DNA from 3 places in the Terrabacter sp. Soil810 genome. Region 3 is predicted to be linked to each of the others. Evidence: predicted binding sites of a transcription regulator. Region 3 holds the regulator's gene; each other region holds the start of a gene.
The links. Region 3 encodes HrcA, which represses chaperone genes, less so after heat shock. Its sites were predicted from a motif close to TTNGCACTCGNNNNNNNCGAGTGCNAA; they were not measured.
Positions count from the first base shown of each region.

Region 1: the regulator HrcA is predicted to act here: its motif matches at 2,071-2,097, upstream of groL (chaperonin GroEL).
Region 2: the regulator HrcA is predicted to act here: its motif matches at 7,623-7,649, upstream of ASG96_RS03300 (Hsp20/alpha crystallin family protein).

Region 1 covers NZ_LMSW01000011.1:171,952-175,881, forward strand. Annotated here, with positions in the region: gene ASG96_RS06670 (MBL fold metallo-hydrolase) at 1-871, opposite strand, end outside; gene ASG96_RS06675 (hypothetical protein) at 976-1,521, shown strand; gene ASG96_RS06680 (HIT family protein) at 1,568-1,993, shown strand; gene groL (chaperonin GroEL) at 2,218-3,849, shown strand.
Region 2 covers NZ_LMSW01000001.1:725,548-738,563, forward strand. Annotated here, with positions in the region: partial or broken gene ASG96_RS23730 (glycosyltransferase) at 1-263, opposite strand, end outside; gene ASG96_RS03270 (TetR/AcrR family transcriptional regulator) at 1,057-1,659, shown strand; gene ASG96_RS03275 (hypothetical protein) at 1,788-2,819, opposite strand; gene ASG96_RS03280 (isoprenylcysteine carboxylmethyltransferase family protein) at 3,306-3,962, opposite strand; gene ASG96_RS03285 (TetR/AcrR family transcriptional regulator) at 4,205-4,840, opposite strand; gene ASG96_RS03290 (alpha/beta fold hydrolase) at 4,962-5,921, shown strand; gene ASG96_RS03295 (J domain-containing protein) at 6,180-6,524, opposite strand; gene ASG96_RS03300 (Hsp20/alpha crystallin family protein) at 7,104-7,535, opposite strand; gene ASG96_RS22485 (MerR family transcriptional regulator) at 7,691-8,182, shown strand; gene ASG96_RS03310 (ParA family protein) at 8,377-9,120, shown strand; gene ASG96_RS03315 (hypothetical protein) at 9,335-9,622, opposite strand; gene ASG96_RS03320 (hypothetical protein) at 9,639-10,196, shown strand; gene ASG96_RS03325 (hypothetical protein) at 10,242-11,288, shown strand; gene ASG96_RS03330 (sugar ABC transporter substrate-binding protein) at 11,448-12,779, shown strand; gene ASG96_RS03335 (carbohydrate ABC transporter permease) at 12,825-13,016, shown strand, end outside.
Region 3 covers NZ_LMSW01000011.1:1,045,322-1,058,337, reverse strand. Annotated here, with positions in the region: gene ASG96_RS10770 (S10 family peptidase) at 1-1,384, opposite strand, end outside; gene ASG96_RS10765 (HIT domain-containing protein) at 1,381-1,740, opposite strand; gene ASG96_RS10760 (RNA polymerase sigma factor) at 1,808-2,461, shown strand; gene ASG96_RS10755 (Gmad2 immunoglobulin-like domain-containing protein) at 2,458-3,633, shown strand; gene ASG96_RS10750 (16S rRNA (uracil(1498)-N(3))-methyltransferase) at 3,731-4,474, opposite strand; gene dnaJ (molecular chaperone DnaJ) at 4,493-5,626, opposite strand; gene hrcA (heat-inducible transcriptional repressor HrcA) at 5,708-6,751, opposite strand; gene ASG96_RS10735 (DUF3097 domain-containing protein) at 6,919-7,803, shown strand; gene ASG96_RS10730 (CHAP domain-containing protein) at 7,827-9,437, opposite strand; gene ASG96_RS10725 (aldehyde dehydrogenase family protein) at 9,714-11,201, opposite strand; gene hemW (radical SAM family heme chaperone HemW) at 11,226-12,461, opposite strand; gene ASG96_RS10715 (peptidylprolyl isomerase) at 12,524-13,016, shown strand, end outside.

The DNA of each region.
Region 1 (3,930 bases), 880 kb from region 3:
GGTCCCAGCCTCGGCGGATCGCTGCGCCCAGGTCGTCGAGCGGGTAGGGCAGGCGCGGGTCGGGCTCGCGCAGGGCCTCCTCGAGGGAGCCCGCACCGAGCCGGCGCTCGCGGATCACGGACGCGACCGCGGCGATCTCGTCGCGCTGCCGGGCCACGAACGCGCCGTCGACCGGGCGTCCGTGGCCCGGCACGACGACGATGCGGTCAGCGGCCTGGACGAGGTGCGAGGTGAGTGTGTCGGCCCACTCGAGCGGCCAGCAGTCACTGCCGAACGACGGCTGGGCGCTCTCCTCGACGAGGTCACCGAGGAACATCGCGTCGGTGTCGGGCACGAGCACGGCGACGTCGCCGTCGGTGTGGCCGCGACCGGCATACGTCATCGTGACCACGCGGTCACCGAGGTCGATGGTCGCGTTGGAGCCGAAGGTGCGGTCGGGCGCGCGCACGACGGTCGCCATGACCTCGGCGGCGTCGCGCTCGGTGTAGCCGTGCTCCGGACCGGCTCCCGGGTCGGCCCGGAAGGCGGCCTTGATCCGCTGGGCGTCATCCTCGATGGTGCGCCCGACGTTGTCGTGCGCATGCACCGTCGCGAGGTCGAAAGCGGCGTTGCCGAACGTGTGGTCGAAGTGGACGTGCGTGTTGACGACGTGGTGCACCTCGATGTCACGGCCGAGGCGTCGGACGTCGTCGAGCACCTGGCTGCCCTCGACGTCGCTCGCACGGGTGTCAATGACGACGGCCCCGTGGCGGCCGAGCACGAGTCCGACGTTGACGTCCCACTGCCGGTAGCGCGCGACGAAGACGCGATCGGCGACCTCGACGAAGCCCGTCGTCGTCGCCGTCGTGGCTCCCTCGGGCGGTGCGGTCATGCCGCGACCCTTGGTGTGATCCACGTCTCGCCGAGCATGGGTCCACCGTAGCGGCCACGTCCTGAGGAGGCGTCCGGCGCCCGGTTCCTCTACGTTTGTGGACCATGTCGACCGAGATCCACACCTCCACTCCCGGCTCGAAGTCCCGACGCAAGGTCGTCATCGCTGCCGTCCTCGCCTCGATCGCCCTGCTCTCGACCGGTGCCGTCGCCTTCTGGTCCGGCGACAGCTGGAGCGACGAGGCGATGTCGTCGGGCGGCTTCCCCGGACTGCCCGGGGGCGACTGGTCGAGCACGACCTCCGACGACGGCTGGGGCTCGGCAGACACCTCCACCGCCGCCACCAGCGGGGCCGGCGCGACCGGGGCGACCGGGGCCCGCCGACCCGGGACCACCCGACCGCGGGCCACCGCTGTCGTCGTCGAGCCGGCCTCCCACCCGACCTCGTCGGTCCCCACGACGACGGCGCCCGCTCCGTCGCCGAGCCAGGCCACCACTGCGCCCGCACCGAGCTCGACCGCCGCCCCGAGCCCGAGGCCGACCAGGGGCAACCCGAGGCCGAAGCCGACCTCGACGAAGAAGCCCATCCCGACGCCCAGCCCCTCACCCACGTCGAGCGACGGCGGCTGCGTCCTGCTCGTCATCTGCTGAGCCCCGCGGCCCGCCCGACCGTGCTCGGGCGTGAAAGCCTGTCGGCATGGACTGCGTCTTCTGCTCGATCGTGGCGGGGGAGGTCCAGGCCGACGTCGTGCTCGACGAGCCGGACCTCGTCGCCTTCCTCGACCGCCGCCCCGTCTTCAAGGGCCACGTCCTGCTCGTGCCGCGCCGGCACGTCGACACCCTGCTCGACCTGCCCGCGGACCTGCACGCCACGCTGCTCGGGGCGACCCAGCGCCTCGCCGCGGCCGTCGTCGAGGCGCTCGGCGCGCAGGGCACGTTCGTCGCGGTGAACAACGTCGTGAGCCAGTCCGTGCCGCACCTGCACGTCCACGTCGTGCCACGGACCAAGGGCGACGGCCTGCGCGGTTTCTTCTGGCCGCGGACGACCTACGCGTCGCCGGAGGAGTCCGCCGCGCACGCGGCCCGGATCGCCACCGTGCTGGCACCGGCCGGGGACGCCTGAGCCGACCCCACGGCATACGCCCTCACCCGAGCGGGTGAGACGTTTGCACTCTCACCCCGAGAGTGCCAATAATGGCGTTAGCACTCTCCCTAGGGGAGTGACAGAAATGGGCCGTATGCCGAGGGGCTGGGTTCGCAGCTACATGAAGCTGGGGAGACCGGTCCCGTCCGTCGCGGGCGTCATGCGGGCCACCACCAACGATTCGCGTGGGAGGAACCACCCGAATGGCCAAGACCATTGCGTTTGACGAAGAGGCGCGTCGCGGGCTCGAGCGAGGAATGAACATCCTCGCCGATGCCGTCCGCGTGACCCTCGGGCCGAAGGGCCGCAACGTCGTCCTGGAGAAGAAGTGGGGCGCCCCCACGATCACCAACGACGGCGTCTCGATCGCCAAGGAGATCGAGCTCGACGACCCGTACGAGAAGATCGGCGCGGAGCTCGTCAAGGAAGTTGCCAAGAAGACCGACGACGTCGCCGGTGACGGCACGACGACGGCGACCGTGCTCGCCCAGGCGATGGTGAAGGAAGGCCTGCGCAACGTGGCCGCCGGCGCCAACCCGATGGCGCTCAAGCGCGGCATCGAGAAGGCCGTCGAGGCCGTCACCGCCCGCCTGCTCGAGCAGGCCAAGGAGATCGAGACCAAGGAACAGATCGCCTCGACCGCCAGCATCTCGGCGGCCGACGAGGAGATCGGTGCTCTCATCGCCGAGGCGATGGACAAGGTCGGCAAGGAAGGTGTCATCACCGTCGAGGACTCCAACACCATGGGCCTCGAGCTGGAGATGACGGAGGGGATGCGCTTCGACAAGGGCTACATCTCCGCCTACTTCGTCACCGACACCGAGCGCATGGAGGCCGTCCTCGACGACGCCTACGTGCTCGTCGCGAACTCCAAGATCGGCAGCATCAAGGACCTCATCCCGCTCCTCGAGAAGGTCATGCAGTCAGGCAAGCCGCTGCTGATCATCGCCGAGGACATCGAGGGTGAGGCACTCGCGACGCTCGTCGTGAACAAGATCAAGGGCACGTTCAAGTCGGTCGCCGTCAAGGCTCCCGGCTTCGGCGACCGCCGCAAGGCCATGCTCACCGACATCGCCATCCTCACCGGTGGCCAGGTCATCTCCGAGGAGGTCGGTCTCAAGCTCGAGAACGCCACCCTCGACCTGCTCGGCCGCGCTCGCAAGGTCGTCGTCACCAAGGACGAGACGACCATCGTCGAGGACGCCGAGGACCGCTCGCAGATCGAGGGCCGCATCGCCCAGATCAAGGCCGAGATCGAGAAGTCGGACTCCGACTACGACCGCGAGAAGCTCCAGGAGCGCCTCGCCAAGCTCGCCGGCGGCGTCGCCGTCATCAAGGCGGGCGCGGCCACCGAGGTCGAGCTCAAGGAGCGCAAGCACCGCATCGAGGACGCCGTCCGCAACGCGAAGGCTGCCGTCGAGGAGGGCATCGTCGCCGGTGGTGGCGTGGCTCTCATCCAGGCCGCCAAGGCGCTCGACGAGCTCGTGCTCGAGGGTGACGAGGCGACCGGCGCCAACATCGTGCGCGTCGCGACCGAGGCCCCGCTCAAGCAGATCGCGATCAACGCCGGTCTCGAGGGTGGAGTCGTGGCGGAGAAGGTGCGCGGCCTGGAGGCCGGTCACGGTCTCAACGCCGCGTCGGGTGAGTACGTCGACCTGCTCGCCGCCGGCATCATCGACCCGGTCAAGGTGACGCGCTCGGCGCTGCAGAACGCAGCCTCGATCGCGGCGCTCTTCCTCACGACCGAGGCCGTCATCGCCGACAAGCCCGAGAAGAACGCGCCGGCCATGCCCGGTGGCGACGACATGGGCGGCATGGGCGGCATGGGCTTCTGAGCCCAACCGTCTGAGCAGCACCGCAGCACGTCGCAAGGGCGGCTCCTCCTCACGGGGGAGCCGCCCTTGGGCGTCTCGGGC
Region 2 (13,016 bases), on a different contig from region 3:
ATGAAGTCCTCGATCACCACGTTCGGGTCGGGGAAGCGCTCGCGGAGGGCCTGGGTGTGGGCTCCCGCGGTCGTGGCGACGACCATGTACTCGGAGTCCTTGAGTGCCTGGATGGTGGGGATGATCAGTTTGCCCGGGTCGGTGTTGTCGACGGTGCCCTGGGAGACCGCCACCACCTTCCTCGACGTCTGTACCACCGCAGCCGGCAGCGGGGTTCCCGGTCTGGTCGCCCGGCGGGCCGGGAGGAGCGGGCCGACGTACTCGGCGTTTGGGAAGGGGCTGGTAGCCGGGGAACTCCAGGCCTGGGGAGCCGTTGAGGAAGACCCGCGTCGTCCTCAGCATCGGCTCGTGGGGGAACCCATCGGGTCGGATCGGTGCGATGCCGTGTCGGGCGAGGATCTGGTTGTAGTGAGTGGTGCCGGCGTTCATGCCGCTGGAGAGCAGTCTGCGCACGAGCGCGTGGTGAAGCCGGCCCACGGGCGTGCGCGAGGGGCGCAACCCGAAGAACGGTGGCGGTCCCTGGGCGTCAGGCATCACCATGCTCAGGCCGATGGCGAACACCGGTAGATGCAGGGACTCCGCGACGAGCTGTTCTGCGTACAGGGCGCCATCACACACCATGGCGTCGAAGGGCCACTCCTGCCTGATATCCACGAGGTCCTGGAAGTGCTCCTCGACCTGGCTTACGAAGAGCTTGTCGAGGTCGAAGGAGATCAGACGTGGTCCCTTGAGAGCCACACGTTCGGGGAACAGGGTGTTGAGGGTGCTCGCCATGACCTCGGTGGCCTGCCGGTAGGCGAACCAGCGCATGCCCAGTCGGTCGAGCTTGGCGCCGTACTCCGGTCCGGCGTACCACCGCACGTCGTGACCACCGTCGGCCAGGTGGGCGGCGATCCCCGTCAGGGGGTTGAAGTGTCCATCGGCCGGCATCGACGCGAACAGGATTCTCATCTGCCATCCCATCCTCTCACTATAGTCAGACTATAGTGAACCTCCATGGAGCCTCTGTCTACCCCCACGACCCGCACGGACCGCGCCCTGATCACGCGACGCCGGATGGTCCGGGCTGCCTATGACCTGTTCTCCGAGCGCGGGTACCTCGGCACGACGATCGCCGAGGTGGCCCAGCAGTCAGGCGTAGCGGTTCCGACGATCTACTACACGTTCGGGACCAAGGCGGCGCTCCTCGCGGAGTCGCTGGGGGCGGCCGTCGTCGGCTTCGACCACTGGCGAGAGCCCCCACCGGACCCGGACATCACCGAGCTGATGCCCCGGCACCAATGGTGGGCCGCCTTCCAGGCGGCGCCCACATCAGAGGCGGCCTTCGCTGCCTTCTTCACCCACGGTGTCGGGATTCTCGAGCGGGTGGCGCCGCTCGTGGCCGCGTTGCACGGTGCCGGCGGCGACGTCGAGGCGGCCGCCGTGGTCGAGGTCAGTGAGCGCCGACGCGTCGAGTCCTACCGTGAGACGGTCCGCGACCTCGCACGAAAACCCGGCGGCCTGCGACCCGGGCTGTCACCGGCGAAGGCCACCGACATCCTGGTCGTGCTCTTCAGTGCCGAGCTTTACCAGTCGCTCCGCACCGGCCGGGGATGGTCCAGCGCGCGCACTACGGCGTTCCTGCGCGAACTGCTGTCAGCGCAACTGCTTGGAGAGTGACGCCGAACTCCTACGGACTGACCCGGCCCCTTCGCTGGCGACTCTGGCGTTGCCGGCCGACGCACCGACCTCCGACCTGCAACTCGCGGCGAAAGACGCGGTTCGCCGGCATCCTGTTTGTGGGACGCTCAAGCCAGTTCCAGGACGGGTCCCTTGTGGAGGGCGAGGTAGACGTCGTTGCGGATGGCGTTCGCTTCGGCATCGGTCAGTGTGCGTGCCAACGGTCGTAACGTGAGCCGGACAAGGCAGTTGACCTGTCCCGGGGTGATACCCAGGCGCTGCTGCGCCCGCGTGGGTAGTTCGTCGTGGTCGGTGCGGCTGAGCACCTGGATGGACTCGATGTCCTCGACCCGATCATGCAGCGTCGACCGGACGGTGTCCCCGATGTTCTCGTCGTCGGTGTCTGGCGCGACGACGACGGAGAGGTCTCGGGTGATCGCCGGAAGCCTCGAGACGGGTCGCCATGGCTTCAGGTCCTGCATCTGGGCAGCGATGCGTGGTTCTGTTGCGCGCAGATAGCGTATGTCGGGAATTCCCTTGGCCAGCATCAGGGCACGTTCGAGGCCCATCCCGAGTGCGAGCCCGGACCAGCGGCTCGGGCGCAGTCCGGCGCGGGTGAGGACGTCGGGATGAATCCGTCCGCACTCGGCGATCTCCATCCATTGCCCGTCGTGCCATACGTCGATCTGCCGGCCGCCGTCGGTGTAGGCGTGCGCCGATGCGATGGTGCGGTACCGGGTCCCGGGCAGGATGGCTTCGACGAGCAGCGCAATCATGTGCTGCAGGGTGGCGCCTGTGGTGTCGGGGTAGGAACGCAGACGCCAAAGGTCGACCTGATGCGGTTCAGCGACGTGGGTGCGGTCGACGACATCGCGGCGATAGACGAGCCCGGGAATAACGATGAGTTCATCCACCGGACCGGAACGCGCGCGGTATCGCTGCAGCGTGTGAGGGATGTCGGCGCTGGTGTGGCTGCGCAGCATCGTGGTCGGGCTGATGTAGCGAGTGTGCCGGGCGTCGCGGGTGATGCTCCCGGCGTCGAAACCCAGGTGGTCGTAGTTGTCGTGGACCGCGACGATCGGGGGGTTGCGCACCGTGATTGTCGTGGAGGCCCACGCCGTTGCCAGGGCAGAGACGATGCGCTCGAGCAGGATCTGCATCGCGTGTGGCCCCTGGGCGGGGTTACTCAGGTCTCGCAGGGTAAGGGCGCGGTGAAGGTCACAAGGGGCGAGGTAGCCAGGTTTCACGAGAATGCTCCAAGTGCGTGTCGGTTCGGGTGGGGTGGCTTCCCCCGACCCGCGCGACGCAGGAGCTGCTACACGAACGTACGCGCGCAAACGAACCCGCGGCCATCACCAGGCCGGGGGCAGAGAAATCGCTGACTCGCGTTCATGGAGAAATTTTACGACGTTTGTCGGACTATGGCCCAGCGATTATTGGCCGTCCGCGTTCGGCCCAAGAGCCTGTTCACCCCTCACCGCCCCCTGCGCGTGTCTCATTGCCGGCTATGCACGTGTCCCGTCGCGGCGGTTGGTCACGCATGACCCAGCCGCGCGACTCGCGACATGGTCAGGCGTTCGGGGGACGTGCGCTGAAGGTGGTCTTGGAGCAGGTTGTGAGGGCGCGGCGCGCGCTGTCCTCGGCGCCTACCAGACGAAGGGGATGACGCGCCTGGTCCGTGCCATGTAGCGGACGTAGTCGTCGCCGAGCTCGGCAACCAAGAACTGCTCTTCGATCCGTGTTCGGTAGGCCAAGGCGGCAGTTGACACGAGCAACAGCAGCACGAGCGCGACCCATGATTGAAGAGCGAGCCCGAGCCCGATCATCCCAAACAGCACTCCTGTGTAGCCGGGATGGCGAAGGATGCGATAGGGCCCGGCGTCAACCACTGTGTGGTGACGTTGAACCTGCACCTCGAGGGAGAAGTTGGTCCCCAAGGTGTGATACGCCCACGTTGTGAGTGCCATCCCGGCAGCGAACATCACGAGGCCCGGGTAGAAGGTCCAGCGGGCAAGGAGTGGCCCGACTCGGGCGTAGCCAGCCCAGATCGCGACGGCTACCGCCGGAATGATGGCGAGGTTCGTGAATGTCGATGCGTCCCGTCGGGGCTTAGCCCTGGTTGACGGCGCGTTTCTGGTACTCCATCGAGCGAAGTAGAGGAGTGGAACGCTGAAGCCGCCCAGGAAGACAACCCAAAAGAGGATCTCCTGAAAGCTGGAGGTAAACAGGGGAGTCATGTGCGACCTCGACAGCTCATGACCATGGTTTTGCGGCAAACTCAAGGCTAGGAGCGTGACACCCATGGGTCAATGGAGGCGCCTTGGTACCACGTTGGCTGGCAAGGCGTGGCAGGCCGAGCGTCCGCCACAACACCCTGCACGACGCCCGACGCAGCTCCCCGGCGGGAGAGGGCCCGAGCGCGCACTCATCGGCAGATCCGGTACACAGGGCCGGAGGCCACGCCAGGCAGGTGGCGGATAGACGCACTCCGGAACCGTCTGGATCGCGGCGAAGCCGGGCGGCCATACTCGTCGGCTCGATGGTGTCAGGTTGCGGCGGCGATCGGGTCTTGGGGGAGGGCGAGCGCGGCCTGCATGCCGCTGATGAGCGCCACGAACGCCTCGCGCCAGATCTCCTCCGCGTGGTCCGGTGGAAGTCCGTCACGCAGCTCGAGGAGCGCCAGCCCCTCGCAGAGGGCGTCGATCTTGATGGTTGCGTCCCGGACCTCTGGGTTGGTCAGGCCACCCTCCAGACCCAACGCCCGACTCACCATCTCGACCAGGTCGGCCAGCGCCTTCAGCCGCGCCGGACGGAACCGCTGCGTGAGGTCAGGCGGTAGTTCCCCGATGCGCTGGAACGCAATCCGGAACAGCGCCGGATGCTCCAGCGCCCACCGGCGGAAGTTGTCGACGATGGAGTTGACCAGGTCGGCCGCGGGATCATGCGTTCGCGGGTATTCGTTGACCCAGGAGCCCAGGAGCTGGAAGGCGCGGTTGCCCAACGCGACGAGCAGGCCCTCCTTGGACTCGAAGAGGCTGTAGACGGCGCGTGTCGTCGTTCCCGCCGCGGCGGCCACCCGCCGCATCGAGAGCGCATCGGGGCCGTCCGCGGCCACAATCCGCTCTGCCGCGTCCAGCAGTGCCTCCGCGGTTGCTTCGTCGTGAATTCGCGGTCTACCCATATTGACAGCATAGTGGCACGTCGTTACGGTACGACGTATCGCAACGGAGTTGCGAAACGGCACGAGGGCCCGGGAGGACAGGATGGACACACGGCCAAGCAGACAACGGCCACCGCGGTCGGTGGCGACGGACCCGCTGACGAGCCCGGGGGCATACCCACGAGGCGTTGACGACCAGAGGCGGGAGTTCGAGGAACGCCGCCTGGCCGCGTTCCGACGCCGCGGGTTCTCCGGTGTCGGGCGCCGGATCCCTGACCACGCCGGGCGAGAGACCTACATCCTGGTCAGCGAGGAGTCGCCCTGCCCCGCGGTCCTGGTCCACGGTGGCGTCGGCAACACTGTCGAGTGGGCCGACCTCGCACCCCAGCTGGGGAGCCCGCTCATCATCCCGGACCGGCCCGGCTTCGGACTCTCCTACCCGACCGACTACCGCCGCCTGGACTTCCGGGCCGACGCGGCGCGGTGGCTGCTCGAGCTGACCGACGGGCTCGGTGTCGACAAGATCGACCTGGTCGGCAACTCGATGGGCGGGTTCTTCGCGATCGCCTTCGCCGCAGCGCACCCCGACCGGGTCCGCAAGCTCGTTCTCTGCGGCACAGCCGGCGGGCTGTTTCCCAAGCCCGGCCTCTTCCTCCAGCTCTGGGCGACCCCCGGCGTCGGGACACTGATCTCCAAGATCCAGGTCCGGGACGCTGAGACGCTACGCAAGCGGGCCTTCGGCAACTACCTGGTGCACCCCGAGCGCGTCCCGGCCGACCTCCTGGAAGTTGCCCTCCTCGGGATCAACCTGCCCGGAACCGCCCAGACGAACCAGGCGATCATGCAGGCCGTCGCCACCATCCGAGGATGGCGCCCCCAGCTTCGCCTGGAGAGCGCCCTGGCCACGCTACCGGTGTCCACGCTCCTCATCTGGGGAGACCACGACGCCCTGGCCGGTCCCGACATCGGTCGCGACCTCACCACCCGAATGCCCAACGCGCGCATCACCGTCATCCCGGACGCCGGGCACATCCCACACCTCGACCAGCCGGAACCCGTCGCGGCGGTCCTCAACGAATTCCTCGGTCAGCCACTCCACTGACCCCGGGGCGAAACCGCCGCACATCGGCCGCTGTGATCATCACTGGTTCGCCCGCACGCAGGTTCAGCTCCACTTGCCACCGCCGGGGGTGAGCACGGGCAGCGTCTTCGACCTCACCCCTCCCCTGGACCAGGCAGCCGACGGCCGCCGGCCGTGGACGAGCGCACCGCCACGATGGTCCTGCTCACCCTCTGACGACACATGCCGGGCCGCGGTCGCGGATCCGCCGCGGATCCGCCTCGCGGGCCGGCGGCGTGGTCAGGAGTGCCAGCGGACAGGGCCGGCCTGAATGGGCGGGTCGTCCGGCGTCGGGGAGGCCCGGTGGACCCGGACCTTGACGGGGACGGCTGATCCGGAGGAGGTGCGCAGCTGGTCGTAGGCGGCGCGCCGGGCTGGGTCACGCAGCACCTCGTAGGCGGTCATGACCTGCTGCACAGCTTGATCTGCCAGGTCTGCCGCGTCGGCGGCTGGGCCGGGTCCGGCCCCGCGGGTGTCCGGGTGGTGCTGGCGGAGCATCGCTCGGTAGGCGTGCCGTAGCTGGGCCGGCGTGGCGTCCGGCGTGAGTCCCAGGACGGCGTAGAGGTCGGTGGGTGTTGTCCTCATGAGCGTGGCGTGACTGGGGCGTGGTGCGGCGGGTGGGATGGTCGTGGTCCCGGCCGAAGGATCGGCCGGGACCACCTGGTGTGGACGACTGCGTTGCCGGCCCGCTGAGGTGTGCGCCGTGCGGGCGCGGGCGCCGCGAGCTGTTGCGACAGGCGCTCAGGGTGAAACGTGCGGGCGGGAAAGGCAGTCACGTCCCAAACGGTGCCTCACGTCTGGCCATCACCTACCTCTCGTTTCGTGGTTGTCGTGTAGCTGGCGTCATCGCCGCGGGTCAGCGGGGGGCGATCGTTGCCGGCTCCCTTCCCCGGCGCCTGGGTGTCGCGGCCGGCTCGGGGGCGCAGCGGGGCGACCTCTCGTTGAGGACGATGACCCTGGAGGGCCTTGCCGGGCTATGTTGCTTTCGGCTGGCTGGTCCGGTGGCGGGCTCGGCCATTCGGCAGCCACGATCGCCTCGAACTCGGCCCGCAGCAGGTCTTCGTCGGCGCAGAGCAGTTCCAGGAACAGGTCGCTGGTGCTGGGGGCGGCGGCATCCACGCTGTCGGCGGGCAGGATCGCGGGCAAGTGACTCACCCTCCTGGCTCAGGCGTTGATGGAGCGCCGGTCCTCACCGTTGCTGGTGATGGAGATCTTGGGCGGCTTCGCCTGCTCGGCGACCGGGACGTGCAGGGAAAGGACCCCGCTGTCATAGCTCGCCGTGATGTGCTGCGTGTCGAGGTTGTCGCCGAGGATGAGCTGGCGGCTGAACACCCCTCGAGGGCGTTCGGCGGCGATGAGCTCGGCGTCGCTCGCTCGAGCCGGACGTTCGGCCTTGACCGTGACCACGTTGCGTTCGACGTCCAGGTCGATCGAGTCCGGGTCGACGCCCGGCAGGTCGAACTCGACGTGGAAGGTGTCACCGTCCCGCCAAGCGTCCATCGGCATGACCGACGGACGGGCCAAGGTGCCGTTGGTGCCGAGAACCTGTTGGGTCAGGCGGTCCAGCTCACGGAAAGGGTCGGTGCGCATCAGCATCGTCACCACCTCCATCGCTTGTCTTCTGATGCTCCTTGTCTGGTCCACGATCGCCGTGCGATCTGTGGCATACGCAATAGATTTTTTGTAGCACTGGTGGGACGCTGGTGCAAGAGGCAACGCGAGGAAGTTGCCGCCGAGAAAGGGCGTGGTCGATGCGCGTGCCGGAACCAGCGAGCGACCGGGGCGTCTACGGGATCTCGACCGCCGCGGAGCTGGTCGGAATGGGCGTGCAGAACCTGCGGCTCTACGAGGCCCGCGGTCTGCTGGAGCCCGACCGCACCGAGGGCGGCACGCGCCGCTACAGCGCCGACGACCTCGACCGGCTGCGCCGCATCAGCGTTCTGCTCGGGGCCGGACTCAATCTGGCCGGCATCGCCATGGTGCTGGATCTCGAAGCCGAGAACACTGCACTACGAGCGCGGAAGAGGAGGACGACAGTGGCTGACAACCGCATCGACCCCGGCGAGGAGGTCCCCGAGGCCGACCTCCTCGAACAACGAGCCCCGCTCGATCCGGACGCGGTGGCCGACACACTTGCGGCGGTCCCCCTCGACGCGCCGGCAGACCTCGTTGACGAGGCAGACCGACTCGAACAGCAGGCGGTCGTGCCCGACGAGGGCGAGGACGACTATCCACACGCATAGCGTCGAGAGGCCGTGGTGAACGGGTCGTCCGTGAGCGCCTCGCGGCGATAGGACCCAGGCCCCTTGGGCAGTCCGGGAAGCTACGCACCCACCGAATTGAGCGCCGCGAGCGACATCCACGACGGATCTCGTGCGACTCTTCCACGGCGAAGCTCGTCGAGAAACTCCCACGAAGGCCGTGACAGGATGGCCCCGTGGCGGCAACGGTGATCGCGGTATACAGCACCAAGGGTGGGGTCGGAAAGACGACGACCGCTGTCAACCTCGCCTGGCAGGCGGCATCCGAAGGGCGAGACGTTCTCCTGTGGGATCTTGACCCGCAGGCCGCGGCGACCTGGCTGCTGCAGGTGAAGCCGCATCTGCGAGGAGGCGCTGAGGCGCTCGTGCGGGGCAGGAAGCCCGCGAACAAGGTGGTGCGCGAATCGAAACTCGAGCGGATCGACGTGCTCCCCGCTGATGAGAGCTACCGCGACCTCGACATTGCCCTCGACGCGGCGAAGAAGCCGTCGTCCCGCGTGACGGAGGCACTGCGGCCTCTCCGCAGGCACTACGACGTCATCATCCTCGACACCCCGCCGGGCGCGTCGCTGGTCGCCGAGAACGCGCTGCGCGCAGCGGACGTCGTCGTTCTGCCGCTCATCCCGTCGGCGCTGGGGCTGCGCTCGCTGGAGCAGGTGCGCGGTGTGATCAAGGATGCCGGCGGCCACGTCAAGCTCGTTGCATTCCTCTCTCAGGTGGACCGACGAAAGCGCGCCCATGTGGACGCGCTCGAGCAGCTTCCTGCGGCGCACAAGGAGGTCGGCGACGGCTACGTCGGCGCGAGCGTCGTCGTGGAGCGCATGGGCGAGCACCGCGCGCCGATAGGCGTCTACGCCCCGACCTCGGACTCTGCCAAGGCGTTCGCGGACCTGTGGAAGCGCGTCCGGCGCGCTTCTTGAGGCCGCGCTCGGGCTGGTTCGGATAGCCGGTACGAAAACCGCGATCGAGCCCGGTTTGAGAGCGGAGAGAAATCAGCGCGGTGGGGGACATGGCGGACGACGGCATAGACCCGACCGAGGATGTGCCGCCTGGCCCGCAACCCGTCAGCCACCCGAGCGGTCGCTCCATACCGTCGGGAGAACGCTGGTGCGGTGAAACTCCCGATGGGAGTTGTCAGAGGCGGGACACGGCCACGAGGCCGGGGTCGAGGCCGAGTGTCTCGGCGACTTCGGCACGCACGGCGGATGCCAGTGCGGACTCGGCTGCCTCGTCCCGTCGGCGTCCTGCGAGGCTCACCATGGCTCCAGGTCCGGAGACCGCCCCAGCCGGGCTGACCAGCACGACGACGTCATCGGGGACGAGGTCGAGGGCCACCGCTGCGGCTGCAGCGACCTTGCGTGACAACGCACGGGCTGCCTCGTCGGGGAGGTCGGGGCCGGTGGTGACGCAGATCCAGGGCATGGGCGATCCTTTGTCGATGGCGATCGGATCCGGACTGGTGGGGTCAACGTACGTCGTCGTCGGTGCCTCCGGCATCCTCGCCCCGCTCGGCCGGTCGCTGTTTCGTGTGAGGGAAGGGGAGGGCCACCCCTTCCGGGTCGGGATCTCACGGGGATCGCGTCTGGCGGAGGGGGACTGGGACCGACGGTTCGCGCTCGACGCCCGTGACCCCCGGGCCGTGCGCAGGATGCTCGCTGACCTCCGGTCCGATGGGGTGGGCGTAGACGTGGCGGTGGGCTATGCGGGCGCGTTGAGTCCGGAGTCGTGGTCCGTCCTCGCGCGCGCCGCGGCGCACGCAGTCATCGTGCTGCCGAGCCGATTCGCGGATCCGTTGGGGGGCGAGGAGGCGGCCGCCGCCTGGCTGCCGACCCGGGCCACCACCCGCGTGCTTCTCGGATGGGCTGGAGGCGACGGTGACGTGCGGTGGCACACACCAGAGGAGATCTCTCGCGTCGTCGCCGACGCTGTACTGGACGAGCGAGCGGAGCCGCTCACAGTCGGACGCGTCACGCCGTGGAGCGAAAGGCCCGCCTGACGCGCCGACCGTCGGTCTGCCGCGGCGCGGGTGGAGGATGCGCTCATGAGCGACGTCGCCAGCGATCCGATCCCGCCCCCCGACCGGCAGCACGTGCGCGAGCCGTGGCCGCCGGTCAACGGCACGCCCGGGACGACGCAGGGTCGCTACGGCAGGGCCGGCAACCTCGAGCTCGTCGCGCCGGCGGTCGACGACGGTCTGTGGGTCGGCTGGTTCAACGCGGACCCGGAAGAGACCTACCAAGGTGCGGCAGTGGGGTCGTGGAGCGGTGCGTTGCGCTTCGGCAGGGGCATGCGATACGTGTCGGCCACGATTGCCCAGCTACAGGCCGGTCCCGACTTCCTCGAGGTGCTTGCGATGAGCGAGGCGGGTGAGCTCCGACGCCACGTGTGGACACCGACAGACGGGTTCGTCGACCACGGCGCCGTTGCCCACGGGGTATCGGGTTCGTCCGGAGTGGTCGAGACACCGGACGGCGATCACGTGGTGGCCGTCGTGGGCGCGCTCGGCCTGCAGATCCTGAGCGGAAGGCCGGGGCGTGGCTACCCGGTCATGACCCTCGAGTCCGCGGTCGAGCGGCCCGGCCTCGGCAGGCTCGGGAGACCCGAGCTCGGTGACGACGACGCAATCGTGGGCGTGGACGCTGCGTGGCACGTCCGGGTGGCGGGGGGCGAGGGGCATCTGGACGTCCTCATCCGTTCGCAGAAAGGCCAGGTGCTGCTGGGATGCGCGTCTGGTTCGCGGGTCTGGACGTGCGTCGCACAGAGGGCGGGCGCGGCAGCCCTGGCAGCAGCGGGTCAACAGCGGGCCGTCGTTGTCATCGTGGAGGGCCACGCCTGGCTACACGTTCTCGATCGCGACGTGCAGGACGCGCCCGCCCAGCCCGCCCAGCCCGTCGCGCCCGACGAGCTCGTCGACCTCGGACCGGCGGAGGCGGTGGCACTGGCGGCCGGGCGGGTGCATGGACGCGGTCCCTGGCAGGTCGTGCTTCGAAGTGGCGACCGCCTCCGGCACGTCAGCGGCGGCCGGTCGAGCGAGGTCACCGCCGACGGCTGGGCAGCGACCGGCATGGCTTCCCTGCACCGCGGCTGACCCCGGCTGGACGACGCGGCCTTCGGGGCAAGGGCTCATGCCCGTGCTCAGCCTGAGAGTTTCTGAGAGTTTTTGCGCAAGAATGCTTGCGCACGCTTGATTCTGGTACCTACAGTGGGTCATCGATCCGCCTTGCGGCCTCTCCAGAAGGGACCCCCCATGTCACAGCTCGACCGCCGCACCTTCCTTCTCTCCACCGGCCTGATCGGCGCCACCGCCGCTCTGGCCGCCTGCTCGGGCGGTTCGGAGACGCCCACGTCGACCGGCGGCGCACCTGCCGTGTCCACCGGCAAGCTCAGCGGCACCGTCACCCTGACCACATGGGGCAGCGACCAGGAGGTCGCGGCCTTCAAGAAGATCGCCGCTGACTTCACCGCGGCCCGCGGCGCCCAGGTCAAGATCGAGGTCCTTCCCTACGACCAGATCCGCACCGTCGTCGACCGTAGGCTCCAGGCGAACCAGGCGCCCGACCTCTTCCGGGTCTCGTACACCGACGTCACCGGCTACGCCGCGAACGGTGTCCTCGCCGATCTCAGCGACCACATCGACAGCTCGTTCGGTCAGCAGTTCTTCCCCGGGCTCTGGGCGGCGATGCAGTACGACGGCGCCCCGATCGGGGTGCCGCACCACACCGACACGTCGGCGCTCGTCTACAACAAGGCACACTTCGCCAAGGCCGGCATCACCTCCGTGCCGGACTCGCTCGAGTCCGCCTGGACGTGGGAGGAGCTGGTCGGCGTCCTCGGCAAGCTCAAGACCGCGAACCCCGGTGTCTCCCCCTTCGCCTTCAACTACCAGCTGTACGGTGCCTACCGCTGGTTCAACACCCTCTTCCAAGCCGGCGGTACGGTGCTCGACGCGTCCATGAAGAACGTCACGCTCGACACCGAGCAGGCGAAGAAGGCGCTCACGTGGACGCAGAGCCTGTACACCCAGGGCCTTCACGCCCCGAGTGTGCTCGTCAAGCGACCGACCTACCCGGACGAGATCTTCCCCACACAGAAGATCTCGATGATCCAGGCCGGCGACTTCCTCGTGCCCTCGCTCGACGGCGCCATCGCGAAGAAGTTCGAGTGGGGCGTCACCTACCTGCCGCACGACAAGGCGGCAGCCACGGACCTCGGCGGCAACGCGGTGGTCGTGACCGAGGGCTCGCCGAACAAGGACGCGGCGATCGAGTTTGCCAAGTTCCTCGTGACCAAGGAGAACATGCAGTACTTCTGCGAGAAGACGACGGTCCTTCCAGTCCGCAACGACCTCGCCGACGCCAAGCTCGCGTTCGATGTGAAGCCCGACCTCATGCCGGTCTTCCAGAAGCAGGCGACGACGATGCCCGAGGCGCTCGTCAAGACGTCGACGCTGCCGTCCTTCCCGGGCATCAACCAGGCCCTAGTCGACAACATGGACCAGTTCCTGTCGAACCCGTCGGCCACGGTCGACTCGGTCGTCGGCGGCCTCACCACGGCCATCCAGAAGGCCCTGCAGGTCTGAGCAGCGAATCGTTGCCCTGACCAGTTCCCGACCGAGCGGAGGACCATGACCACGGTAGTAACGAGACGGCGTGCGCCGGAGCCCCCGGTGCGCGCCGGCGGGAGGCGGCGCGTCGCCTCCGCAGCCCTGAAAGCCGAGCGCAGGGCAGGCCTGCTCATGGCGAGCCCCGCGCTGCTCGTCTTCACCCTGTTCATGTTCATCCCGCTCGCGCTGACCTTCTGGTACAGCCTGCAGCGA
Region 3 (13,016 bases):
GGGCCACGACGTCCTCGGCGGCGAAGTGCGGGGTCGCACCGTCGTAGTAGCCGTAGGCGATGTGGACCCTGAGGTGCGGGTTCTGGCGCATCGCCCTCTCGAGCTTCGGCGAGACGTCGACGGGCCGTCCCTCGAAGTCCTTGAACGACCAGGGGTGGACGAGACGCGAGATCTGCTCGTAGTGCAGGTCGCTGCCGTAGCCGAGCTCGTCGCGGACGTAGTGGTTCCAGGCCGCGGCGTAGGGACCGGTGATGGCGTCGTGCGACGGGTCGGCATCCATGTTCTCGGCGATGGCCGCCGCGGCAGGCCCGGTGAAACGCGCGTCGAGACGGCCCACCGAGAGGCGCTCGTCGCGCAGCAGCTCGGTGAAGTAGCGCCAGTGCTCGATGCGCAGGTCGGCGCGGTCGATGTAGTCCTCGGTCAGGCCGGAGAGCCGGGCCAGCGTCGACACCGCCTCCGCCCGCTCTCCCTTCGTGAGCCGGTGGCCGCGGGAGAGCACCCACGGGTAGACGCGGACGGCATACGCCTCGGCCTCGTCGAGGACGGACCGCAGCGAGCGGCGACCGTGCTTGCCGTGGAAGTGGGCCACGGCGGCATACGTCGGCAGGTAGAGCGCGTGCGCGCGGTCGTTGCGCTGGTTCTCGAAGTCGACCGAGCTGAGGTCGAGGACGCTGCTGATGAGGACGAGCCCGTTGAGGTACATCCCGTAGCGGGACTGGAGGTGCTCGGCCAGGGCGGCCCCCCGCAGCGTCCCGTACGACTCGCCGGCGACGAACTTCGGTGACATCCAGCGACCGTTGCGCGAGGTCCAGAGCCGGATCAGCTCGCCGACGGACTCGATGTCCTTCTGGTAGCCGTGGTAGTCCCCCGGCTTGCCACCCTCGACGGCCCGCGAGTAGCCGGTCGACATGGGGTCGATGAAGACGAGGTCGCTGACCGCGAGCAGCGACTCGGGGTTGTCGACGAGGTCGTACGGGGGCGGCTGGAGGGCGCCCACGTCGCCGCTCAGGACGCGGCGTGGCCCGAGCAGGCCGAGGTGCAGCCAGACGCTCGAGCTGCCCGGCCCCCCGTTGAAGGCGAAGGTGACGGGTCGGGTCCGGGCGTCGGCGTCGTCGAGGACGTAGCTCGTCATCGACAGCTCCGCCCGAGCCTTGTGCCCGCCGAACGTGCCGTCCTTGTGCTCCTCCTCGCGGAGCACGACCCGTCCGGTCGTCGCGGTGTAGCGGAGCCTGCGACGGCCGACCTTGAGGGTGTGGTGCGTGGTCACGAGGTCGTCGACCGGCTCGACGGGCTTCGCCTCGGGCTCGGCAGGCTTCGCGTCGACGTCCGCCGATCCCTTTGCCTCAGAGGGCTTTTCGTCGACCGTGGCGCTCTCGTCGCTCACACCATCCTCCCCTCGGTGAAAGCGGCGCCCGCGAGCAGGTGCACGTGCGCGTGGAAGACGGTCTGGCCGGCGCCGCTCCCGGTGTTGACGATCATCCGGTGGGCGTCGGCGACTCCCTCCTGCTCGGCGACATGGGCCGCGAGCCGGAAGACGTCGGCGAGGTCGTCACCGGCGGCGGCCGCCAGTGCTCCCACGGTGGGCTCGTGACGCTTCGGCACGACGAGGACGTGGATCGGGGCGGCCGGGCTGATGTCGCGGAAGGCGATCGAGCGCTCGCTCTCGGCGACGCGGTCGGACGGGATGTCGCCCGCGACGATCTTGCAGAAGAGGCAGTCGCTGGGGGTCTGCGAGGTCATGACTGCACCCTAGGCATGTCAACCTCGGCGTGCACGTGCGCGTCCTGTGTCCGTGAGAACGTTGGGTATGCCGGCCGGCCAGCTCAGCGACCCCGGGGCCTCTGGGGCCGCTGACCGTCCCGCCGCGAGCCCCACCGGCGTCCCGGCGTCCGGAGCGTCCGACGCTTCCAGAGCGTCCGACGCTCCCGGCGAGCTGCCGAGCGACCCCGACGTCGCCATCGCCGAGCTCTACCACGCGCACTGGCACCGCCTCGTCCGCCTCGCGTGGCTGCTGCTGCGCGACCAGCTCGCCGCAGAGGACGTCGTCCAGGACGCCTTCGTCGCCACGCACCGCAGCTGGTCGGCCATCCGGGACGGCGGCCGGGTCGTCGGCTACCTCCAGACCGCCGTCGTCAACGGGTGCCGCTCGGTGCAGCGCCACAACGTCGTCGTCGACCGCCAGAACCTGCGCGACGCCGCCGCGGCCGACGCCCCCGGGCGCGGCAGCCACGGCAGCGCGGAGACCCACGTCCTCCACTCGGCCGACCGCGACGCCGTGCTGGACGCCCTGCGCACCTTGCCCTCGCGCCAGCGAGAGGTGCTGGTCCTGCGCTACTACTCCGACCTCTCCGAGGCCCAGATCGCCCATGCCCTCGAGATCTCCCCCGGCGCCGTGAAGACCCACGCCCACCGCGGCCTGACGGCCCTGCGCCGCACCATCGAACCCCTGGAGCTGTCATGAACACCGAGCCGACGCGACCGGGCGACACGCCCGCCGAGGAGCCGACCCTCATCGGCGCCGGCCTGCGCCCCGTCGAGGACCGGCTGCGTCGTTCCCTCGACGCCGAGGCACGCTCCATCAGCCCCACCGACCGTCTCGGCGCGATCCTCGCGGAGGCGCACGAGGCGGACACCGTGCGCCAGGGCCCCGGGACCAGGCACCACCGCTGGCTCGTCCCGGCGGCCGCGGCCGCCGCAGCCGTCCTCGTCGCCGGCACCGTGTGGGCGGTGAACCGCCCGGCGAGCCCGACACCTCCCGTCGCGGGCACGCCCACCGCCGTGGCGACGTCCACCCCCAGCGCCTCCTCAGGCGCCCCGTCCGGGGCTCCGTCGAGTGTCCCGACGAAGACCGCCCAGGGACCGAGCACCCCGGCGACCACCGCCGTTCCGCCTCCGGCCACGGCCCCGGCGACGGTGCCCGTCTACTACCTCGGCCCCGTCGTGGCCGGGGGTGACCAGCTGCGCCTCTTCCGTGAGTTCGTCGCCGCCCGCGTCCCGGCACCGACGACGGCTGAGGGCAAGGCGCTGGCCGCTCTCCGGCTCGCGACCGGCGCTCCGCCCGCGGGCTCCGCCTACTCGTCGGCCTGGTCCGGGGTGACCGTGGAGTCGGTGGCCGTCGGCCCCGACGCCATCACCGTCCGGCTGTCGTCCGGCACGACAAGCACCGACGCCCTCGCGGCGGAGCAGCTCGGCTGGACCGCGCAGGCCGCGGCAGGCACGGCGCTGCCGGTCCGCTTCGAGCTCGCCGACGGAGGGACCGAGGTCTCGCCGGGCCACCCGGTCTCGTCGTCCTTCACCAGGCCCACCTCCCCGATGGCGGTGCTCGACCAGGTCGCACCCGTCTGGGTGGACGAGCCGGCACGCGGCTCGTCCGTCCGGGCCGGGTCCCCGCTCACGGTCAAGGGCGTCGCGAGCACGTTCGAGGCCAACGTCGAGTGGGAGCTGCTCCGCGACGGTAGGCGTGTCGACCACGGCTTCACCACGGCCTCGGCAGGCGCCCCGGCGCGCGGTGCCTACCGGTTCACGACGACGTCGTCGCTCGAGCCCGGCGCCTACGTCGTCCGCGTCTTCGCGAGCAGCGCCAAGGACGGCTCGACCGTCGCCGAGCAGCTCGTCCCCGTCACGGCCCGCTGACCCGCCGCTCCCACCCGTTCGAGGTGATCGCGGCACCCACCCCCGTGTCGAGATCACCTCGAACCAGGGAAGGGCCTCGGCCGGTCGGGGTATGCCGTCAGGTCCAGCGAGCGCGCGCGCTGAGGACCGCGAGGGCAGCGGGACCGGCGGACGACGCGCGCAGGATCGTCGACCCGAGCCGGACCGGACGCGCCCCGGCAGCCGTCAGCGCCTCGATCTCGCGGTCGGTGATGCCGCCCTCGGGACCGACGACCACGAGCACGTCACCGGACGCGGGCAGGTCGACGGACGCGAGCAGCTCGGTCGCGTCCTCGTGGAGCACGAGCGTCAGGGCCGACTCCGCGACTCGAGCCACGAGCGGGGCGAGCCCGACCGCGGCGGACGTCAGCGGCAGACGCGACCGGCGTGACTGCTTGGTCGCCCGGGCCACGACCGCAGCCCACTTGGCGAGCGACTTGGCGGCCCGGTCGCCGCGCCAGACGACGACGGAGCGCTCGGCCTGCCAGGGCACGACCTCGTCGACACCGAGCTCGGTCGCGGCCTCGACGGCCTGCTCGTCGCGGTCACCCTTGGCGAGGGCCTGGACGAGGACGAGCCGAGGCGCGGGCTCGGGCTCGTCGACGACGTCGAGCACCCGTCCGCGCACCCACGCCCGGTCGACGTCGGTGGCCTCGAGCAGCAGGCGGCGACCCGCACCGTCGGCGATGTAGTAGCGCTCGCCGGGGCGGATGCGCACGACGGCCGCGGCGTGGCGGCCCTCGTCACCCTCGAGCAGCAGCGAAGACCCGGCGACGGCCTCGGCGACCGCGGACGGCTCGCCGAGGAAGAGCTGGTGGGTCACCGGGCGCTCACGTGCGGCTCACTTCTCCTTGAAGGCGTCGCGCAGCTTGCCGAAGAGGCCCTTGTTGGCCGGCGTCAGCCGACCCTCGTGGCGCTCCTCGCCGCGCAGGGTCGCGAACTGGTGCAGCAGCTCGCGCTGCTCCTCCGTCAGGCGCGTCGGCGTCTGCACCGTGGCGTGCACGAGCAGGTCGCCACGCCCGCCGTGCCGTAGGTGGGTCACGCCGAGACCGCGCAGGGTGAGCACGTCGCCGCTCTGGGTGCCGGGCTTGATGTCGAGGTCCTGCATGCCGTCGAACGTCGAGAGCTTGAAGCTCGTCCCGAGAGCGGCTGCCGCCATGGGCAGCTCGACGTTGCAGTGCAGGTCGTCGCCGCGGCGGGTGTAGGTCTCGTGGTTGACGACGCGGATCTCGACGTAGAGGTCGGCCTTGGGTCCGTTGCCGGGCCCGACCTCGCCCTCGCCGGTCAGCTGGATGCGGGTGCCGGTGTCGACACCGGCGGGCACCTTGAGCTTGAGCGAGCGGCGGGTGCGCACGCGGCCGTCACCCGAGCAGTCGTGGCACGGGTCGGTGAGCGTCGAGCCGTAGCCCTGGCAGTTGACGCACGGGCGCGAGGTCATGACCTGGCCGAGGAAGCTGCGCTGGATCTGCTGCACCTCACCGGCGCCCTTGCAGATCGGGCAGGTCTGGCGACCGGTGCCGGGCTCGGCGCCGTCGCCGTCGCAGCGCTTGCAGCCGACGGCGGTGTCGAGCGTCAGCTCCTCCTCGGAGCCGAAGACGGCCTTCGAGAGGTCGATGTCCAGACGCACGAGGGCGTCCTGGCCGCGCTGCACGCGCGCCCGCGGACCTCGCGTGCCGGCCTGGGCGCCCGCGCCGAAGAAGGCGTCCATGACGTCGCTGAACGAGAAGCCCTGTCCCGCACCGAATCCGGCACCGCCGCCCGACGCGAACGGGTCGGCGCCCATGTCGAAGGACTGGCGCTTCTGCGGGTCGGAGAGCACGTCGTAGGCCTGCGACACCCGCTTGAACTCCTCCTCGGCCTCGGCGCCGGAGTTCACGTCCGGGTGCAGCTTGCGGGCGAGCCGACGGTAGGCCTTCTTGATCTCCTCCTGGCTCGCGTCGCGCGAGACCCCGAGGACGGCGTAGTAGTCGTTCAAGCTGAGATTCCTTCGGTACGTGGTGCTTTCGGTTCCGGCGCGGCGCTGCGCCGGCGGACTGGCCGCGGTGGTGCAGGTGGGTCAGGTGGCCTGGTTCTCGTCGAGGATCTCGGAGACGTAGCGCGCGACGGCGCGGACCGACGCCATCGTCGTCGGGTAGTCCATCCGGGTCGGGCCCAGCACCCCGAGGCTCGCGACGCGCTCGGCGCCGGAGCCGTAGCCCATCGACACGAGGGACGTGGACTGGAGCCCGGTCACGGGGTTCTCGGTGCCGATGCGCACCGACACGAGGTCGGGGTCGTCACCGAGCTGGCCGAGGAGGCGCAGCAGGGTGACGTGCTCCTCGAGGGCCTCGAGGATCGGGCCGATGGTGCGCGGGAAGTCGGTGCCGGCGCGAGCGAGGTTGGCCTGGCCGGCGAGGACCACGCGCTCCTCGCGCTCCTCGACGAGGGCGTCACCGAGGGCGGACACGACGGCCTCCATCGCCGCCCGGTCGGCCTCGTCGACGTCGTCGACGAGGCGTCGCAGCCGGGTCGCGGCCACGGTGAACGGCACGCCGGTGGCCACCTCGTTGATGCGGGAGCGGATCGAGGCGACGAGCGCCTCACCGGTGCCGTCCGAGAGCACGCGCCCCGTGTCGACGACGCGCTGCTCGACGCGGCCGGTGTTGACGATGAGCACGATCATCAGGTGCGACGACCCCATCGGCACGAGCTCGATGTGGCGCACCGTCGACCGCGTGAGCGACGGGTACTGCACGACGGCGACCTGTCGGGTCAGGCTCGCGAGGAGGCGCACAGTGCGGTCGACGACGTCGTCGAGGTCGACGGCCCCTTCGAGGAACTGGCCGATCGCACGACGCTCTCCCGAGCCGAGCGGCTTGACGGCGCTGAGGCGGTCGACGAAGACGCGGTAGCCGGCGTCGGTGGGCACTCGCCCCGCCGACGTGTGCGGCGCGTGGATGAGGCCCTCCTCCTCGAGCAGGGCCATGTCGTTGCGCACGGTCGCGGCACTCACCCCGAGGTGGTGGCGCTCGACGAGAGCCCGGCTGCCCACCGGCTCGGAGGTCTGGACGTAGTCCTGCACGATCGCGCGCAGCACCATCAGCCGACGGTCCTCGCTCATCGCGTCCCCTCCTTCACGGGCTTGGCACTCTCGATCGACGAGTGCCAAGTCTACGTCGTGCCTCGCGGATCTCCGACTTCATCCAACCGTATGCCGTCGCGCCGCCACCTCCCCTGCCCGCGTGGCGGCTGCGTGGGTCGCCGCCCGGCGGCATACCCTCGCTTGTCGTGTCCCCCAACGATCGCTACGGATCCGACGTCCTCACCGGCGACTGGCGTGCCCCGCGGCGCGGCCGGTCCACCCCGACCCCGGCGGAGCCCGACCTCGTCGTCGAGGAGGTCGAGACCGGCTGGGTCGGCGCCGTGGTGCGGGTGGAGAAGGCGGGCGGCATGCACGTCGTCCACCTCGAGGACCGCCATGGCCGCACCAAGGCGTTTCCGCTGGGCCCCGGCTTCCTCGTCGACGGCGCTCCGGTGACGCTCACTCCCCCGCAGGCTGCCGCCGGGACCGCGCTCGCGGAGGCGAGACGGGCCGCCTCCAGGACCGCGAGCGGCTCCGTGGCCGTCGAGGGTGCCCGGGCCCGCGTCGCGAGCGGCTCGCGGATCTACGTCGAGGGCCGCCACGACGCCGAGCTCGTCGAGAAGGTCTGGGGCGACGACCTGCGCGTCGAGGGGGTCGTCGTCGAGCTGATGGACGGCGTCGACGACCTCGCCGGCATCATCGCCGAGTTCCAGCCGGGGCCCGGCCGTCGCCTCGGCGTCCTCGTCGACCACCTCGTCCCCGGCACGAAGGAGGCCCGCATCGTCGCTCAGGCGCAGGCGCTGCCGGGCCTCTCCCAGCACGTGAGGATCCTCGGCCACCCCTACGTCGACGTGTGGCAGTCCGTGCGCCCGGAGCGGCTCGGCTGGCAGCAGTGGCCGGTCATCCCGCGCGGCACGTCGTGGAAGCACGGCATCTGCGCCGAGGTGGGCTGGGCCCACGCGAGCCAGGCCGACATCGCCAACGCGTGGAAGCGCATCCTCGGGACGGTGCGCACCTACGCCGACCTCGAGCCGACGCTGCTCGCGAGCGTCGAGGAGCTCATCGACTTCGTCACCGAGCCCAGCGCCTGAGCGCCGGGCCCGAGGACCCGGGCTCACCTCTTGAGGTAGCCCTGGACGTCGACGACGAGGTAGGACGCGGCGCTCGTGTGCACCGTGATCGACCCGCCCACACCGACGGGGACCACGACGGCGTTGACCCGCGTGCGGCCCGAGGCCACGGTGACGTTGGCGGGGCTCGGTCGGGTCGTGCCCGAGGCGTAGGCCGTGACGGCCGTCGTCGCCGTCGGGGCGATGGGTGTCAGCGTGATCGACACCGCGGCCACGCCGACGGTCGGCACCCCGGCGCGGCCGAGGATGGGCACCGACACGGTCGACCCTGCCGCGACCCGGCCCGTGGGCGCGCCGAGCCCGATGCGCGTGTCGAGCAGCCGGGCCGGGGTGACCGCGACGTGGTCACCGCCGGTCTTGAACCAACCCACGACGTCGACGAGCAGGTCGGTCCCGGCCGTCGACTGGATCGTGACCTTCCCGCCGGTGCCGATCCGCGACACGACCGCACCCGTCATGGCGGCGTCGGCGTCGTAGCGCACGTGGGCCGTCGTCGGCCGGGTCGTCCCGGTCGGGTATGCCGTCAGCCAGCCCCCGGCGCCGGGCGCGACCGCGGAGACGGAGAGGACGACGGCTGACGCCCCCGTGCTCGGCACGATGCCGGCCCCGGCGACCGGCAGGTCGACGCTGCCGCCCGCGGGGATGCGCACCTGCGCGGTGCCGAGGCCCGTGCGCGTGTCGAGGACACGGGTCGGGGTGACCGAGACGAGATGCCCCGTCGTGGGGTACCAGCCGACGACCTCCGCGACGAGGTGCGTGGTCGCCGAGGTGTAGAACCGGACCCTGCCGTCGGTGCCGAGCCTCGCCGGCACGAGCTCGCTGACCGTGCCCGCGGTCGTGTACGTGAGGCTCCGCGAGCCGGGGCGCGTCGCGCCGGACGGGTAGCTCGTGAGGTAGCCGGCGGCCGCCGGCGCGGTGACCGTCACGTTGAGCACCGCGGTGCCGACCCCACCGCTCGGGATGCCGGCACGGCCGCTCACCTGCAGGGCGATCGAGGTGCCCGCCGCGACCTTCGCGGCCGGGGCGCCGAGGCCGGTGCGGGTGTCGAGCAGACGGGTCGGGGTGACGGGACGGTAGACGTCGGTGTCGACGACCGTGGCGCCCTGGTCCTTGAGGTGGATGAAGCCGTTGGGCCACCTGCCACCGCCCCGCGTGACCTTGCGCCACTTGAAGTCGCCGCCCCAGTTGTCCTCCGAGACGAGGATCTCGTCGGCCGAGACCACCTTCTCGACGTAGGCGACGTGTCCTGTCGAGGAGAAGGAGGTGTTCCACCAGGCGACCGAGCCGACGGCCGGGTCGTCGTTCGTCTGGCCCGGGAAGGACGGACCCCAGTTGGAGGCGTTGCCCGACAGCGACGCCGGCTTGGTGTTCGGCAGGCCGTTCCTGACGAGGCGGTAGGCGACGTAGTTCGTGCAGTTGTGACCGGTCGACTGGCGCCAGTAGCTCGTCGCGTTGTTCTCCTTGTAGCCCCCGTGCGGGTAGCCGGCCGCTTGGCACGGGTCGTAGCCGGTGCAGAGCACGATCCACTCGGCGGAGCGGGCCGGTCCGGCCAGGCCGACCGTCCCGACGGCGCCGAGCAGCAGGGCGACCACCACGACGAGGAGGGCACCCGCCCGCGTCCGTGAGGGCCGCGCGGTCAGAGGACGGGGTCCGGCGGGACGGGGTCCGGCGGGACGGGGCTCGGCCGAGACGTCGCGCGCGCGTGGCATAGGTGTCTCCCGTGGTCGCCGAGGGTGCACTCGGCAATCTAGGACAATCGGGCCACGCGATCACTGGTTTCCCAGAAATCCCATGCGACACGCGAGAGACCTAAGTGACCTCCAGCCACACCTGTGTTAATGACACGGCTGTCATTCACCGTCCAGGCGAGGTCACGACCGGCCCCCTGGCCGCCGGCGCCCCGGGAAGGCCACGCGGGCGATGACCTGCTCCTTGAGCGAGGTGAAGGGTGGACGCACCCACACCGTCGTGTCCGGTCGCGTCGGCATCGAGAGCACGGCCTTGTCGTGCGAGAAGAGCGCCACCGAGCGCTCCCCGTGGTACGCGCCCATGCCGCTCGCCCCGACCCCGCCGAAGGGCAGCCCCGGGACGGCGAGGTGGGCGAGCGGGATGTTGAAGCCGAGGGCACCAGACGACGTGTCGCGCACGAAGCGCTCACGCACCTCGTCCGACGTCGTGAAGACGTAGAGCGCGAGCGGCTTGTCGCGGCGGTTGACGACGCCGACGGCCGCGTCGAGCCCCTCGACCGCGACGAGGGGCAGGATCGGCCCGAAGATCTCCTCGCCCATGACGAGCTCGCGCGGGTCGTCGGGGTCGGCGACCTCGACGACCGTCGGCTCGAGGTAGCGCGAGGACGCGTCGGACCGACCACCGGTGACGACGCGCGCCGGGTCGACCAGGGCGGTGAGCCGCTCGAAGTGGCGACCGTCGACGATGCGCCCGTAGTCGGCCGAGGCCGCCGGGTCGTCGCCGAAGGCCTCCTGGATCGCTTGCACGAGAAGGGGCTTGAGGGCGTCCAGGGTCGCCCGGCTTGCCAGGACGTAGTCCGGCGCCACACAGGTCTGTCCGGCGTTGGTGAACTTGCCCCACACGAGACGGCGCGCCGTCACCTCGAGGTCGGCGTCGTCGGCCACATAGGCCGGCGACTTGCCGCCGAGCTCGAGCGTCACCGGCGTCAGGTGTCGCGCGGCGGCCTCGAGGACGACACGACCGACCGTCCCGTTGCCCGTGTAGAAGATGTGGTCGAACCGCTCGGCGAGCAGTGCCGTCGTCTCCGGGACCGCTCCCTCGACGACGTGCACCGCCGACGCGTCGAGGTGCTCGGGCAGCAGGCGCCCGAGCACCTGTGACGTCGCCGGGGCCACCTCGCTCGGCTTGATGACGACGGCGTTCCCGGCGGCGAGCGCGCCGACGAGCGGTGCGAGACAGAGCTGCACCGGGTAGTTCCACGGGGCGATGACGAGAACGACGCCGAGCGGCTCCCGCACCACCTTGGCCCGCCCCGGGGCGAGCGAGAGCGGCACCCTCACCCGGCGCGGAGCGGTCCACGCGCGCAGGTGGCGCAGGGTGTGGTCGATCTCGCGGACGACGAACCCCGTCTCGGTGACCCAGGCCTCCGTGGCGCTCTTGCCGAGGTCGGCGTGCAGGGCCGCGGCGAGCTCGTCCTCGTGGTCGACGAGCAGCGAGCGCAGCGCCCGCAGCTGGGCGACGCGCCACTCGCGCGGCTTGGTCACCCCGTAGTCGAACGCACGGCGGGCGGTGGCGACCACCTCGGCCGCCTGTGACACGACCCCACGGCTCGCACCGGGCTCCTGGTGCACCTCGTCACCGGCACTCGTCGTCGACACGGTCTCGCTCATGGGGCCCTTCCTCGGTCAGACCCCTCAGGAGGCGAGGAGCCGGTGCACCACGGTGTCAGCGAGCAGGCGCCCGCGCCGCGTCAGCACGAGACGGGAGTCCCGCACGGCGGCTGTGCCGTCGAGCAGGCCGTCGGCGACGAGGCCTGCGACGGCGGTGCGTCCTGATCCTCGCAGATCGCCGACCGGCAGTCCCGCGACCAGGCGTGTGCCGAGCAGCACACGCTCGTCGTAGCGCTGGTCCTCGCTGAGGGTCTCGCGGGCCTGGGCGGGCGACTCCCCCGCGCCCAGCCGAGCGGCATACGCGCTGGGGTGCTTGACGTTCCACCAGCGGATGCCGCCGACGTGGCTGTGCGCGCCCGGACCGACGCCCCACCAGTTGGTGCCGGACCAGTAGGCGACGTTGTGGCGGCAGCGGGTCCGCTCCGAGCGGGCCCAGTTGCTGACCTCGTACCAGCCGAACCCGGCAGCCGAGAGCAGCTGGTCGGCGAGCTCGTACTTGTCGGCCTCGTCGTCGTCCTCCGGCGCGGGAACGACGCCGCGGCGCACCTGGGCCGCGAGCTTGGTGCCGTCCTCGACGACGAGTGCGTAGGCCGAGACGTGGTCGGGCTCGAGCGCGACGGCGGCCTCGAGGCTGCGACGCCAGTCGTCGAGCGACTCCCCCGGCGTGCCGTAGATGAGGTCGACGCTCACCTGCATGCCGGCGTCTCTCGTGGCCGCGACGGCGCGGGCGACGTTCTCGGGGTCGTGGGTGCGCTCGAGCGTGCGCAGCACGTGGGGCACCGACGACTGCATGCCGACCGAGACGCGCGTGAAGCCACCGACGGCGAGCTCGCGCAGCGACTCGGGCGTCACGGAGTCGGGGTTGGCCTCGGTCGTGACCTCCGCGTCGGCCGCCAGCCCGAAACGCTCGCGTATGCCGTCCAGCACCGTCACGAGGTCGCCCGACCTCAGCATCGTCGGGGTTCCGCCACCGACGAAGACCGTTGACACCGGCGGCGCTTCGTCGCCGAGCACGGATCGCGCGATGTCGAGCTCGCGCACCGCGGCGTCGGCATAGGTGTCGATGCCGATGCTCGCGCCGGGGCCGCCGAGCTCGGTCAGGGTGTACGTGTTGAAGTCGCAGTAGCCGCAGCGCACGGTGCAGAACGGGACGTGCACGTAGACACCGAGGTCGGTGCTCGCGAGATCGGCCAGGGCCGCGGCAGGAAGCTCACCCGTGCTGGGAGCGGGGTCGCCGTCGGGGAGGGCGGAGGGCGGCATACGCCCATTGTCCCAGCCCGGGAGGTGTGTGCCGTCCACTCCCCCGGTCGTACGCTGCGGTCATGCCCGAGAGGCCGTCGCCACGACGGAGGACCGCCCGGATCCTCCTCGGCGTCGCCGTGCTCTGCCTCGTCATCGCCGTGTCCCTGGTCGCGGTCAACGTGTTCGTCGAGGGCGGCAGACCCGTCGCCTCGACGTCCTCACCGGCCCCCGTCGCCGCCCCCACCTGCTCACCGCCACCCGCACCGCCGACGGGCTACCCGACCTTCACGACCGCCCCGGACGCGTCCGTCGCGCAGGGCGCGTCCTGGTCTGCCGTCGTGCGCACGACGTGCGGCAGCCTGACCCTCCGGCTCGATGGAGCGCGGGCGCCCCGAAGCGTCGCGTCCTTCGTCACGCTGGCCCGGGCCGGCTACTGGAACGACAGCGTCTGCCACCGGCTGACCTCACGCCAGGCTCCGACGGCCTTCCTCCAGTGCGGTGACCCGACGGGACGCAGCACGGCCGACCCCGGCTACGACCTGCCCCTCGAGAACGTCCCCGCGGACCGCACCT